DNA from 2 places in the Mesorhizobium sp. M4B.F.Ca.ET.058.02.1.1 genome. Region 1 is predicted to be linked to the other one. Evidence: riboswitches for the same ligand, from Rfam matches in the RefSeq annotation. Region 1 holds a riboswitch; the other holds the start of a gene.
What was found. A riboswitch is a leader RNA that binds a small molecule or an ion and turns the genes downstream of it on or off. The one in region 1 is predicted to bind cobalamin.
Positions count from the first base shown of each region.

Region 2: linked by a shared signal. The riboswitch ahead of EJ073_RS18045 (aromatic ring-hydroxylating dioxygenase subunit alpha) and the one ahead of EJ073_RS00925 (DUF1636 family protein) in region 1 are both predicted to bind cobalamin.

Region 1 is NZ_CP034450.1:184,618-191,555, forward strand. It holds gene EJ073_RS00915 (cobaltochelatase subunit CobN) at 1-656, opposite strand, end outside; partial or broken gene EJ073_RS31925 (cobaltochelatase subunit CobN) at 853-1,413, opposite strand; gene cobW (cobalamin biosynthesis protein CobW) at 1,431-2,468, opposite strand; gene EJ073_RS00925 (DUF1636 family protein) at 2,471-2,899, opposite strand; cobalamin riboswitch at 2,936-3,142, opposite strand; gene EJ073_RS00930 (DUF6348 family protein) at 3,203-3,895, opposite strand; gene EJ073_RS00935 (winged helix-turn-helix domain-containing protein) at 3,950-5,146, opposite strand; gene EJ073_RS00940 (NADH-quinone oxidoreductase subunit A) at 5,480-5,845, shown strand; gene EJ073_RS00945 (NADH-quinone oxidoreductase subunit B) at 5,836-6,417, shown strand; gene EJ073_RS00950 (NADH-quinone oxidoreductase subunit C) at 6,422-6,938, shown strand, end outside.
Region 2 is NZ_CP034450.1:3,695,355-3,702,292, reverse strand. It holds gene EJ073_RS18075 (carbohydrate ABC transporter permease) at 1-933, shown strand, start outside; gene EJ073_RS18070 (alpha-glucosidase) at 938-2,602, shown strand; gene ugpC (sn-glycerol-3-phosphate ABC transporter ATP-binding protein UgpC) at 2,635-3,747, shown strand; gene EJ073_RS18060 (DUF680 domain-containing protein) at 3,843-4,082, opposite strand; gene EJ073_RS18055 (DUF680 domain-containing protein) at 4,164-4,373, opposite strand; gene EJ073_RS18050 (DUF680 domain-containing protein) at 4,442-4,648, opposite strand; cobalamin riboswitch at 5,151-5,354, shown strand; gene EJ073_RS18045 (aromatic ring-hydroxylating dioxygenase subunit alpha) at 5,472-6,719, shown strand; gene EJ073_RS18040 (hybrid-cluster NAD(P)-dependent oxidoreductase) at 6,797-6,938, shown strand, end outside.

The DNA.
Region 1 (6,938 bases):
GCGCGCGGCGATTGCGGAATCGCGTCAACCGCATAGCCCTGTTCCTTCAGGTCGTGCAGCATCGCGAGCACGCTCGACGGCACGTCGAGGCCGACGGCATAGCCGGTACGGCCGGGCGCGCTCGGATAATCCGGTATCAGGATCGCCAGCTTGCGCTCGGCCCGCTCGGTCCGCCGCAAGCGAATGAACGCCGCGATGCGCTTGGCGACCTGCGCGACGCGATCGATCTCCGGCCGGTTGGCGAAGGCGCGGAAAGCTAGCGCCGGGTCGGTTTCGCTCTCGCCCTTGAACGAAATCGCGCCGGCCAGGATGCGGCCGTCGAGTTCCGGCAGCACGACATGCATGGCAAGGTCGGCGGGAGCCAGGCCGCGCTGGTTTTTCTCCCAGACCTGGCGGCGCGTGGTCGCGACGATGACCTGGAAGACCGGCACGCCGGCACGGTCGAACAGCGTCTCCGCGCCGGGCTCGGCGCCGGAGGCGAATGCGGTGGCGGTGACGATGGCGGCCGGGTTCAGTGAGGCGAGGGCGTTCTCGACGAAGGCCAGAGACGCCTGATCCTTGAGACTCGAAACGAAGATCGGCACCGGCGCGATGCCTTGCGCGTGCAGTGCGTCGACCAGCGCATCGATCGGCGCGACATCGGCGGCGAGCAGCATCGAGCGGTAGAAGAGGATGGGGACGATGGGAGCGCCGTCTCCCTCCCCTCGAGGGAGGGTGGCCCGCAGGGCCGGGAGGGGTCGGGACGACTGGGCTTAACGTCTCTTCCTGCGGTCGTTCTTCAGGGTGTCGGCGCGTGTCGCGGAGGACCCCACCCCCGGCCTGCGGCCGGACCCTCCCCTCAAGGGGGAGGGGGACGACGCCGTGGCCCGGCTGATAATACCCTGCCTTCGGCACTCTAACCGGCTCGGCCACCGCCGTGTCTGACCCAGCCAGCCGCGCCAGCCTCTTCACCAGCGCTGTCATATTGGCCGGGCCGCCTTCGCGGAAATAGCCGAGCAGGGCGTCCAGTTCGGCGCGTGGCAGGGTCGAGCCCTCGATCAGCCGGAGGTCCTCGTCGTGGCTTTCGCCGGGCAGCAGCGCCAGCTTGATGCCGCGTTCGCGCGCGACCGCGGCGAGCTGGTCGCAGCCGTAGCGCCACCAGTCATAGCCGCCGAGGATGCGGACCAGGATGACCTTGGCATGGCGGGCGACGCTGTCGATCCAGAGGTCGACCGACATCGGATGGCGGAGATCGCGCAACGCGGCGAGCCGCATTGAGGGCAATCGTTCCGCGTCGGCCTTCCATGCAGCCGCGAGCCCCGAGAGATCGCTGTCGGTGAAGGACAGCGCCACGACATCCGCAGGCGTCTGCCTGAGATCGACAGGCTCGGCGAGATCGTCGAGCGAGGCGGATGTGGTGGTGAGGATGTGCATGGCGGTTCGGGTTTGCCTCAGCCGGCGAGGATACGCTCGATCGCCGGGCGGTTCAGCCCCTTCAGGCCGATGACGACGAGGCGCGAGCGACGGTCGTCTTCGGCGGTCCAGGCGCGGTCGTAGTAGTGGTTGACGCGCGGCCCGACGGCCTGCAGCAAAAGCCGCATCGGCTTGCCGCCGACCTCGACGAAACCTTTTACGCGCAGCACGTTTTCCTCTTCGGCGGCGGCGGCGACGCGTTTTGCGAGCTCGTCCGGATTGGCGATCGATGGAATGTCGACAATGAAAGTGTCGAAGTCGTCATGTTCGTGGTCGAATGCGCCGTCATGATGGGATTTGCGATTCTCGATGTCGTCCTCGACGGCAAGACCAAGCCCCAGCAGCAGGGAAGGATCGACCTTGCCGTGCGACGTCGGCACGATCTTCACGGCGCGGGCGGAGTGTTCGTTGATGATGGCGTTGGCGCGGGCCGAACCGGCGGCGTCCATCAGGTCGCTCTTCGACAGGATGATCAGGTCGGCGCAGGCGACCTGATCTTCGAACACTTCCTCGACCGGATCGTCGTGGTCGAGCGTCTCGTCTTGCGCGCGCTGCGCCTGCAGGGCGTCCATGTCGTTGGCGACGCGGCCTTCGGCCAGTGCCGGGCCATCGACCACGGCGATGACGCCATCGACGGTCACGCGGCTCTTCACGCTCGGCCACTGGAAGGCCTGGACCAGCGGCTTGGGCAGAGCGAGGCCGGAGGTTTCAATCAGGATGTGGTCGACCTTCGGCGTCAGCGACAGGATCTGGTCGAGCGCCGGCACGAAATCGTCGGCGACGGTGCAGCAGATGCAGCCATTGGCCAGTTCGACGATGTTCTCCTCCGGACAGGTGTCAATGCCGCAGCCCTTCAGGATCTCGCCGTCAATGCCGATATCGCCAAACTCGTTCACAATGATCGCAATACGCTTGCCGCCGGCGTTTTCCAGGAGGTGGCGGACCAGTGTCGTCTTGCCGGCGCCGAGGAAGCCGGTGACGACGGTGCAGGGAACACGTGAGACGGAAGCGGTCATGGTCAGTCCTTCAGCAGATCGAGGGGAGGGATGCGGGCAACAAGGCCGCGCTTCAGGGAATCGGGCCGGCCGCGCCACGGGATGAGGCCGTCGGTCGAGGTGGCGAAGAGCTTGGCGCAGGTGACGAGGTCGGTGCCACGGGTCGCATCCAGATCGCCGAAGACGTAGCTCCAGCAGCCATCGCGCAGAAGTGCCGCGCTCAGTCGGCGCTTACAATTGCCGAGGCATTCGACGGTGCGGATGTTGATCTTTTCGCCGGAAGCCGCCCGGCGCGTGTCCTCGGCGAGCAGCGCGCCGGCGCGCGGATGGGCATCGGAACCGGTCTCGTCGCGGCAGGACGAGCAGACGATGACGGTCACGCCGGCCGGACCATCGTCGTCGCCGGACGGTAAGTCCGCTCTATCAGCCGGAAAACTGCTGTCGCGCTCCAAATCAGGCTCCTTGCCCGGAAACCCGCCGGGCGATCGGATTCTTTTCTCGCAGACGGCAGGTCTCCTGGCTCGCGGGTCATCGCCTTGGTTAGCCGCCTTCCCGGGGAACATCCCAGTGGCTTTCGGCCTTGGCTCTTCGCTTACAGTTGCGGGGACAGCCGCGGATTTGGGCATTTTTCCCGCACCGCATTCCCTCTTGGCTCCTCCTTTTGCCGGGAGGAGACCGTCTGGCCATGGATTTAGGCTTCTGCGGGCAGATGTGTCAACGCGCGGCTACGACATGGCTATGTCGGTCAGAGGCTGTCATGTGCCGCCAATCGGCAGGGCCAGGATAACTTGCCGGACTGCTTGATAACCATCGCCGTGGTCCCAGTCATGGCTGAGGGCTAGGTCCTGTCCTTCTTGCCAAACCTTATTATCCAGAAGGACCTCGGTGCAAATAAGCTCGCCTTTCAAGGCTGCAAAAAAGGTGCGTACAAAGTGACTGCCAGGGGAAACGGAAGCTATGAACAGCTTTTCCAGCTTGGCGTAGAACGTTGGATAACCCCGGTTCAGCGAATTAAGCTCGGTGGTGGCCTGGGAAATAACCGGTCCACCATAGATTTTCCAGCGAACATTTTTTTGCCAGATCTTCCAACAGGGACTGCTTTGCTGCCAAACCTCTACTTCGGCCTGCATGTTGTCGCAGACATGATCAGCCAGTCCCTCGATCGCCACGTGGAAAACGCCACGAAGAAATTTTTCAAACGCCTGATTTAATTCTTGTTCTCGCGTGTCACCGAAGCCAGCAAAGGATTCAATGACCGGCTGAACATCAAGCAGTGGGGAAAAAATGTAGATTTCGAGGACCAGCCGGCCAGCTTCCGCCTCGAATACCTCAGCCTCAAACCGAAGTTGCCTCGACTGTAGCAGAACGTCCTGATCTCTACGCACTGCATCGATCCCATGCGCAATCAATGCGCCATGGATCATGTCGAGCACTTTGTCCGATGCCATTGCACAACCTACGAGGTTTGTTGGAGCGTGTATGACAGAGGCTGCAGGGGTTGGCTATCTTATCTCGCCAGCCAGCGCCGGCCCCAAATCGCCGGCCGGCGTCACTTCGATGCGCTCAAGCCCAAGCCAGCCCTGCATCTGCTTCAATTCCTCGAAGAGTTCACCGGCCGTTTCGGGCGGAGCGTCGGCCTCGGCATAGGCGGCATGGACGCGCAGCACGCTGGCCGGGCGATCGGCCCGCAGATCGACGCGGGCGACGATCCGGTCGCCGAGCAGGAAGGGCAGCACATAATAGCCGTACTGGCGTTTTTCGGCCGGCGTGTAGATCTCGATGCGGTAGCGGAAGTCGAATAGCTTTTCCGTCCGCGTGCGCTCGAAGACCACCGGATCGAAGGGAGCGAGCAGGGCGCGGGCCTTTATTCGGCGCGGAAAGCGGGCGTCCTTGTGGAGATAGGCGGGCCTGTCCCAGCCCTCGACGCGCACCGGCAGCAGCTCGCCCGCCTCGACCAGTTCCTCGATCCGGTCCTTGGTGTCGCCGGGCGCCAGGCGAAAATAGTCGCGCAGGTCGCCATAGGTGGCGATGCCATGGGCGCGGGCGGAAATGCGCAGCAGCTCGCGATGCGCTTCCTCGACCGAGGGAACCGGCAGGTCGAGGACCGCCTGCGGCAACACGCGCTCCGGCAGGTCGTAGTAACGTTCGAAGCCGCGCCGGTAGGCGGTGGTGATGCGGCCGGCCCAGAACAGCCATTCGAAGGCGTGCTTGGCCTCGCTCCAGCCCCACCAGCCGCCATTGCCCTTGTGGCCCTCGATGTCGGAGGCGGCGATCGGCCCGCGTTCGGCGACTTGCCCGTAGATCTCCTCGATCATCGCCTTGCGCTCGCGGCCCCATTTGGCGAGGCCGAGATACATTTCCTCACCCCGCTCGGCGCGCAGCATGCGCCAGCGCAGCAGCGGCCAGGTCTCGACCGGCAGGAAGGAGGCCTCGTGCGCCCAGTATTCAAACACCTTGCGTTTGCGCGTTACGGCGGCATTGTCGAGCAGCGCCAGCGGGTAGGGGCCGAGGCGCGAATAGAGCGGCATATAGTGGGCGCGGACCACCGCGCTTACGGAATCGATCTGGAGCAGGCCGGTCCGGGAGAGAACGCGGGCGAGGTGGCGGCGATCAGGCGTGCCGGCCGGTTGCGGGTCGGTGAAACCCTGCGCGCCGAGCGCGATGCGCCTGGCCATGGTGAGAGATATCTTTTCCTTCATCCGGAAGCCTTGTCCTGATCCTTTGGCCCGCATTTGCGGTTCCTGATTCCGGCCATGCTAGCAGGCAAATGGCGGGAGATATGTCAGGAGAGAAAAGTGGAGTAAAAAATGAAGGAAATCAAACAGGAGCGGATCGGACCAGTTTCATTCGATAAGGCGTCGAGCGTCGCGTTTTGAACAAGGTTTGACTTGCTTCGCCGAAAGCGCTGCGCTAACCCTCGCCGCGTTGCAGCATAGGCCCTTAAAACGGTTCAGCGGTGAATCTGTCACGCTTCCGCAATAGGATCGCTTGCTGTAATCAACGTGGATTGACCGCCAACGGAAAGCCGCAGCATGAACGCACTTTTGAGTTCGTATCTGCCCATCGTCCTGTTTATCGGCGTGGCGCTTGTCGTCGGCTTGGCGCTGCTCGTGGCGCCGTTCCTGGTGGCCTACCGCAGCCCCGATCCGGAAAAGCTTTCCGCTTATGAATGCGGCTTCAACTCGTTCGACGACGCCCGAATGAAGTTCGACATCCGCTTCTACCTGGTGTCGATCCTGTTCATCATCTTCGATCTGGAAGTGGCCTTCCTGTTCCCGTGGGCGGTGTCCTTCTCGAAGATCGGCATGCTCGGGTTCTGGTCGATGATGGTGTTTCTGGCGGTGCTGACCATCGGCTTTGCCTATGAATGGAAAAAAGGAGCGCTGGAATGGGATTGAACGACAGTTCAGGCACCCTCGTCGCGCCGAAGCCCAAGGGCATCATCGATCCCAACACCGGCCGGCCGGTGGGGCAGGATGACCCGTTCTTCCTCGAGATCAACAACGAGCTGGCCGACAAGGGCTTCCTCGTCACCTCCACTGAGGCGCTGATCACCTGGGCGCGCAGCGGCTCGCTGATGTTCATGACCTTCGGCCTCGCCTGCTGCGCGGTGGAGATGATCCACACCTCGATGCCGCGCTATGACTCGGAGAGGTTCGGCGTCGCGCCGCGCGCGTCCCCGCGCCAGTCCGACATCATGATCGTCGCCGGCACGCTGACCAACAAGATGGCGCCGGCGCTGCGCAAGGTCTACGACCAGATGCCGGAGCCGCGCTACGTCATCTCCATGGGCTCCTGCGCCAATGGCGGCGGCTACTACCACTATTCCTATTCGGTGGTGCGCGGCTGCGACCGTGTCGTGCCCGTCGACATCTATGTGCCCGGCTGCCCGCCGAGCGCGGAAGCGCTGCTTTACGGCATTCTTCTGCTGCAGAAGAAGATCCGCCGCACCGGCACGATCGAGCGGTGAACCAATGAGCCAGAAGCTGAATGAACTCTCGACCTATCTGGGCGAGAAGATGACCGACCGGATTGGCGAAGCGGTGCTGGCCTATGGCGAACTCACCGTCTCCGTGGAGCCGATCAACCTGATCGAGGTGGCGACCTTCCTGCGCGATGATCAGCGCTGCCAGTTCATCTCGATCATCGACGTCTGCGGCGCTGACTATCCGTCGCGAGCCAAGCGCTTCGATGTCGTCTATCACCTGCTGTCGCCGAAGCAGAATGTGCGCATCCGCCTCAAGGTCCAGGCCGACGAGGAGACGCTGGTTCCCTCGCTCACCGCCGTCTATCCTGGCGCCGACTGGTTCGAGCGCGAGACCTACGACCTCTATGGCGTGCTGTTTTCGGGCCATCCCGACCTGCGGCGCATCCTCACCGACTACGGTTTCGAAGGCCATCCGCTTCGCAAGGATTTCCCGCTCACAGGCTTCGTCGAGGTGCGTTACGACGACGAAGCCAAGCGCGTCATCTACGAGCCGGTCGAGCTCA
Region 2 (6,938 bases), 3.0 Mb from region 1:
GGCAAGTTCGTCATCGAGGGCAACATCTTCGGCGACGGCGCCAAGCGCGATATCAGCGCCTTCGGCGTCAAGTCGGCCGCGCCGACGCAATATCCGGCCGGCTCGACCGCCGATCTCGGCGACGGCGTGACCCTGCAGGTCAATGCCGACGGCAGCTTCGTGCTTGCCTCGCCCAAGGCCTTCGAGGGCGACCGCGGCCAGCGCGTCTATTTCGCGTCGTCGGCGCCGCCGAAGTTCACCACGGACAACTACAAGACGGTGCTGTTCTCGGAAGGCATCGGCCGCTCCTTCATGAACTCGCTGACGGTGACCATTCCGGCCACCGTCATCCCGATCCTGATCGCGGCCTTCGCGGCCTACGCGCTGGCCTGGATGCGCTTTCCCGGCCGAGCGCTTTTGATCGCGGTCATCATCGGCCTGCTCGTCGTGCCGCTGCAGATGTCGTTGATACCGCTGCTCAAGCTCTACAACGGCGTCGGCTCGTTCTTCGGCGTGCCGTCCAAGACCTATCTTGGCATCTGGCTGGCGCATACCGGCTTCGGCCTGCCCTTCGCCATCTATCTGCTCAGGAGCTACATTGCCGGGCTGCCGCGCGAGATCATGGAATCGGCGCGCATCGACGGCGCCAGCGATTTCGAGATCTTCGTCAAGATCGTGCTGCCGCTGTCGTTCCCCGTGCTCGCCTCCTTCGCCATCTTCCAGTTCCTGTGGGTGTGGAACGATCTCTTGGTGGCGATGGTTTTCCTCGGTACAGAGGCCGACCAGATCGTGCTGACCGCCAAGCTGAACGCGCTGCTCGGCTCGCGCGGCGGTGACTGGGAGATCCTCACGACATCGGCATTCGTGACCATCATCGTGCCGCTGATCGTGTTCTTCTCGCTGCAGCGCTATTTCGTACGCGGGCTGCTTGCCGGCTCGGTGAAAGGAGGTTGAGACAATGCAATCGGCTTTGAAGGCGACGTCGAGGCCCGACCCCGCCGTCGATCGCGACTGGTGGCGGGGCGCGGTGATCTACCAGATCTATCCGCGCAGCTACCAGGACTCAAATGGCGACGGCATCGGTGACCTGAAGGGCATTGTCCGGCGCTTGCCCTACATCGCCTCGCTCGGCGTCGATGCCATCTGGATATCGCCCTTCTTCAAGTCGCCGATGAAGGACTTCGGTTACGACGTATCGGACTATTGCGACGTCGACCCGATGTTCGGCACGCTCGCCGATTTCGATACGCTGGTGGCGGAGGCGCATCGGCTTGGCCTCAAGGTGATGATCGACGAGGTGCTGTCACATACCGCCGACATCCATCCCTGGTTCAAGGAAAGCCGTTCGAGCCGCAGCAATCCGAAGGCCGACTGGTATGTGTGGGCCGACGCCAGGCCGGACGGCACGCCGCCCAATAACTGGCTGTCGATCTTCGGCGGCTCGGCCTGGCAATGGGACACCAGCCGCCAGCAATACTACCTGCACAATTTCCTCGCCGAGCAGCCCGACCTCAACTTCCACAACGCGGAGGTCCAGGACGCGCTGCTCGACGTCACCCGTTTCTGGCTGGAGCGCGGTGTCGACGGCTTCCGCCTCGACACCATCAATTTCTATTTCCACAGCCAGGGGCTGGAGAACAATCCGCCGCTGCCGCCCGAGGAGCGCAACGACCAGACGGCTCCGGCCGTCAACCCCTACAACTACCAGGACCATATCTACGACAAGAGCCGGCCGGAGAACCTCGGCTTCCTCGAACGCTTCCGCGCCCTGCTCGACGAATATCCGGCGCAGGCAGCGGTCGGCGAAGTCGGCGATTCGCAGCGCGGCCTGGAAGTGGTGGCCGCCTACACCGCCGGCGGCAAGCGCGTCCACATGTGCTATTCCTTCGACTTCCTCGCACCCGAGAAGATCAGCGCCGCCAAGGTGCGCGCGGTGCTGGAGGCCTTCGGCAAGGTCGCCAGCGACGGCTGGTCGTGCTGGGCTTTCTCAAATCACGACGTGATGCGGCCGGCCTCGCGCTGGGCCGCCAGCGAGGCCGATCCGACCGCCTATCTCAAGGTTATCTCGGCGCTGCTGATGTCGCTGCGCGGCTCGGTCTGCCTCTATCAGGGCGAGGAACTCGGCCTCGGCGAGGCGGAACTCATGTTCGAGGACCTGCAGGATCCCTACGGCATCCGCTTCTGGCCCGAATTCAAGGGCCGCGATGGCTGCCGCACGCCGATGGTGTGGGATGCCGCCGCCAAGAATGGCGGCTTCTCGGCGGCCAAGCCCTGGCTGCCGGTGCCCGGCAAGCATCTTTCGCAGGCTGTGAGCGTGCAGCAGGGCGACCCAAGCTCGCTGCTCGAGCACTACCGGCGCTTCCTCGCCTTCCGCCGCCAGCATCCGGCGCTGGCCAAGGGCGATATCGACTTCATCGAAAGCGCGGGCGACACCGTCGCCTTCACCCGCCGCGAGGGCAATGAGCGCGTCGTCTGCGTCTTCAACCTGGGCAGCAAGCCGGCCGAGGTCGATCTCGGCGGCGGCTCGCTTCAGCCCTTGCCGGGGCACGGTTTTTCGAGCCAAGCTGGCGCCGGCTCCATCCGCCTTGGCGGCTACGGCGCCTGGTTCGGCCGCATCGACTGAGTTTTTGAAACGGACGTCATTGGGAGGAAATCATGGCCGATGTCACGCTGAGGCAAGTGAAGAAATCATACGGCAATCTCAACATCCTGCATGGCATCGACCTCGACATTAAGTCGGGCGAGTTCATCGTCTTCGTCGGCCCGTCCGGTTGCGGCAAGTCGACCTTGCTGAGGTCCATCGCCGGGCTGGAGGAGATCACCTCGGGCGAGCTCAAGATCGCTGGCGAGGTCGTCAACGACGTGCCGCCGTCGAAACGCGGCATCGCCATGGTGTTCCAGTCCTACGCGCTCTATCCGCACATGACCGTCTACGACAACATGGCCTTCTCGATGAAGATCGGCAAGGAAAGCAAGGCCGAGATCGACAAGCGGGTGCGGCAGGCGGCCGAGATCCTGCAGTTGACCAAATATCTCGACCGGCTGCCCAAGGCGATGTCGGGTGGCCAGCGCCAGCGCGTTGCCATTGGCCGCGCCATCGTGCGCAATCCGAAAGTGTTCCTGTTCGACGAGCCGCTGTCCAATCTCGACGCGGCACTTCGCGTCGCCACCCGCATCGAGATCGCCAAGCTGAAGGAATCAATGCCGAACACCACGATGATCTACGTTACCCACGATCAGGTCGAGGCGATGACGCTGGCCGATCGGATCGTGGTGCTGAAGGAAGGCCGCATCGAGCAGGTCGGCACGCCGATGGAGCTCTATAAGCGGCCCGGCAATCTGTTCGTCGCCCAATTCATCGGCTCGCCGGCCATGAACATTCTGCCGGCGAAGATCGAAAAGGCCGGCGATCCGAGCATCATCAGCCATGTCGGCGGCCGCAAGGCGACGGTTCCGATCGCGACCCCTGCCTCGGCGAATGGCGCGGCGGTAAGTTTCGGCGTGCGGCCGGAAGACCTGGCGATCGCTACCGGCACGGAGTATCTGTTCGAGGGAACGGTGGACTATGTCGAGCAGCTTGGCGAGGTCCAGCTCGTCTATGTCGACATCGGCCGCGCCGACCTGCCGCTGGTGACGAAACTGCCGGGCAATGTCGAGGTCAAGCGAGGTGCTGTGCTGCGGCTCAACGCCGATGCCGGCGATCTGCACATCTTCGATGCGGACGGCCACTCCTTCACGCTGCACATGGCGGCAGCGAAGGCGGCCTGAACTTCACGTTGGACAAAACAAGAGCGGCGGGCACTGCCCGCCGCTCTGGTACTCAGCCAGCCGGTAGAACCGGAATGGGCGGCTCTGTCCGGCTGTTAGCGGCCGAACAGGTTGCGATCGCTGCCCTGAGGGGCGGACTTCTCAACGTCGCCCGACGAGTTTAGCAGCTTGTAGACCGGCGAGCTGGTGTCGCGCGTCGAAGACGTCTGGGTGGTGTCGACGCCGGCGGCGGCCGGCCGCTGATTAATGTCAGTCCCGCCAACATTGTCATTGCGGGCATAGGCGCTGCCGGCGGCGATCAAAAGAGCGGCGGCGGTAAGAGCAATCTTCTTCATTTCTGGTACTCCTGAATCTGCATCGGAGCGGCGAGACTGTCCGCCGCGTCCATCTTCCGTTGGAGCGTGGTCCGGATCGGCCTAGTTGTTGCCGAAGAGGTTGCGGTCGCTGCCCTGGTCGGCGGGCTTCTCGGCGGCCGGCTGCGACTGCTTGATCGAAGCCGTGTACGAGCTGTCGACCGCGGTGGCCGGCTGGTTGGCACCGTCGGAACCGAAGTGGTCGCTGCCGGCTGCGAAAGCGCCGCCCGAGATGGCCAGGAGGGCTGCGGTGGCAAGGATGATTTTCTTCATCTTAGTGTTCCTGAATTTCTGAGGATCCCGAGCGGCGGGCATCGCCCACCGCGGTCAGGGATCGTGTGTTAGTTGTTGCCGAACAGGTTGCGGTCCGAGCCCTGTGCCGGCGTCTGAGCGGCCGGTTCCGACTTCTTGACCGAAGCCGTGTACGAGCTGTCGACGGCAGCGGCGGGCTGATTGGCACCGTTCGAACCGTAGTGGTCGCTGCCACCAGCAAAGGCGCTGCCGGAAATGGCCAGAAGGGCGGCGGCAGTAAGAACAATCTTTTTCATTTTTAGTACTCCAGTATATTTTTCCGTCCGTCTAGCGGCGTGTCTTGGGAGGAAAGCGCGTCGTTCGGACAGCCCCGATGTGGGAGAGCCCCTTCCCGGTTTCCAATCACGAAGTTGTTTCGCCTGGACCATGACTCTGCACCTTGAAATTGTGCAACGGCCTCCCACACGTATTGTATTGTAAAGCAATATCAATATGTTATCCGAATGGCCCATCGACCCAGTTGACGATTTGGAAGATCTGCGTTCACACGGTCCTGCACGCATTGTCAACAGAAACGAACCGTTCGGTTCGATTTTAGAATCTCCTAATGGTCACTTTTCTATACTGTTAACCAATTCAGACCCGGTCAGCGGTCGATATGAAGGCGTTTCCAGCGCGCGATTCGGATCGCCCCCGAGGACGGCAATTCGGCGCCAGCGTGCCGCGAACCCGAAACGCGTGTCGCGCCCGCACGGATGCGATGTCGTTTTCGTACCGACGGTCCGCCGGCCTTAGTGATTAGATCAGGCCATCTCAGGTGCCGACCCGTGACGACGGGACGGAGAATTGGGAAGCCGGTCAAATTCCGGCGCTGCCCCCGCAACGGTGGTGGAGTTCAAGTCGCGACGGGAGACCACTGGGCCATCTGGCCTGGGAAGGTGTCGCGCCCGCCCGCAAGGGCACTCCAGAGCCCGGAAACCAGCCCGAGATTTCTAGGCTCGACTGATCGCGGTGGGCGGTCAAGAGGCGGATGGCGCGCGCCTGGCCCTGCCGGTGGCCGCCGTTCCTCTCCATCACCACCAGTTCAGTCCTTGATGCGACCGACGCGAGGGACAGGACATGGATGCGCGCAACGACATGCTGAGGCACCTGCATAACCGCAGGCAGGGCTTTTCGCTCGAACAGCCTTTCTACACCGACCCGGATTACTTCAAGCTCGACATGGAACTAATCTGGTATCGCGACTGGCTGTTCATCGGGCACGATTGCGAACTGCCGAAGCCGGGCAGCTACATCACCGCGCAGATCGGCGATTATCCGGTGGTCCTGGTCCGCGACCAGCAAGGCAGGATCAACGCCTTCCATAATTCCTGCCGCCATCGCGGCAGCCGCGTCTGCAACGCCGAGAAGGGCACCGCGGCGAAGCTCGTCTGCCCTTATCATCAATGGACCTACGAACTCGACGGCAGGCTGCTGTTCGCCCGCCAGATGGCGGATGGCTTCGACAAGAGCCAGTTCGGCCTGAAGCCGGTCGCCTGCGAGAGCGTCGGCGGCTACATCTTCATCTGCCTGGCGAAGGAGCCCGCCGATTTTGCGCCGATGCGCGCCATGATCGAACCCTATCTCCTGCCGCATCGATTGACTGAGGCGAAGGTCGCTTTCGAATCGACCATCGTCGAGAAGGGCAACTGGAAGCTGGTCTGGGAAAACAACCGCGAGTGCTACCACTGCGCCGGCAATCATCCCGAACTCTGCAAGACCTTTCCCGAGGCGCCGACGGTGACCGGCGTGCATGGTGCCGAAAGCGATCCCGAGATGCAGGCGCATTGGGCGAAATGCGAGGCGGCGGGCCTGCCGAGCAAGTTCCGCATAGACCCCGCCGGTCAGTATCGCGCCACCCGCGCCCCGCTCTTGCGCGATGCCGTCAGCTACACGATGAGCGGCAAGCGCGCGGTGAGGAAGAACCTATCCACGAGCGTCTCGGCGGACCGCATCGGCACGCTGATGCATTACCACTATCCGACGACCTGGAACCATATCCTGATCGACCATGCCGTCACCTTCCGGGTGCTGCCGATCAGCGCCACCGAAACCGCGGTGACGACGAAATGGCTGGTCCACAAGGATGCGGTGGAAGGCGTCGACTACGATCTTGCCGAACTCACCCATGTCTGGACCGAGACCAACGACCAGGATCGCCGCATCGTCGAGGAAAATGCTTTCGGCATCCTGTCGCCGGCCTATGAACCCGGCCCCTATTCGGAGCAGCATGAGGGCGGCGTCATCCAGTTCGTCGAATGGTACGCCTCCTTCATGGGCCCGCGCCTTGCCGAAGGCGGCCAGCCGACGCTGCGCAGTGTTGCCTAGCACATGGCGCCCAAAAGTGTTGAGCGGTTTTGGCATCACGACATGTGCAGAATGAAAAGGACCAAGGGATGAACGCGATGACCGATCTCGGCCTCTATCGCCATCTCGACGAGATGGCGCCCTGGAACGACCGGCTGCAGGTGCTGGAGGTGATCGGCGTCAGCGACGAGGCGCCGGACGTCAAGACCTTCACCTTCCGCTCCGACAACCAGACCTGGT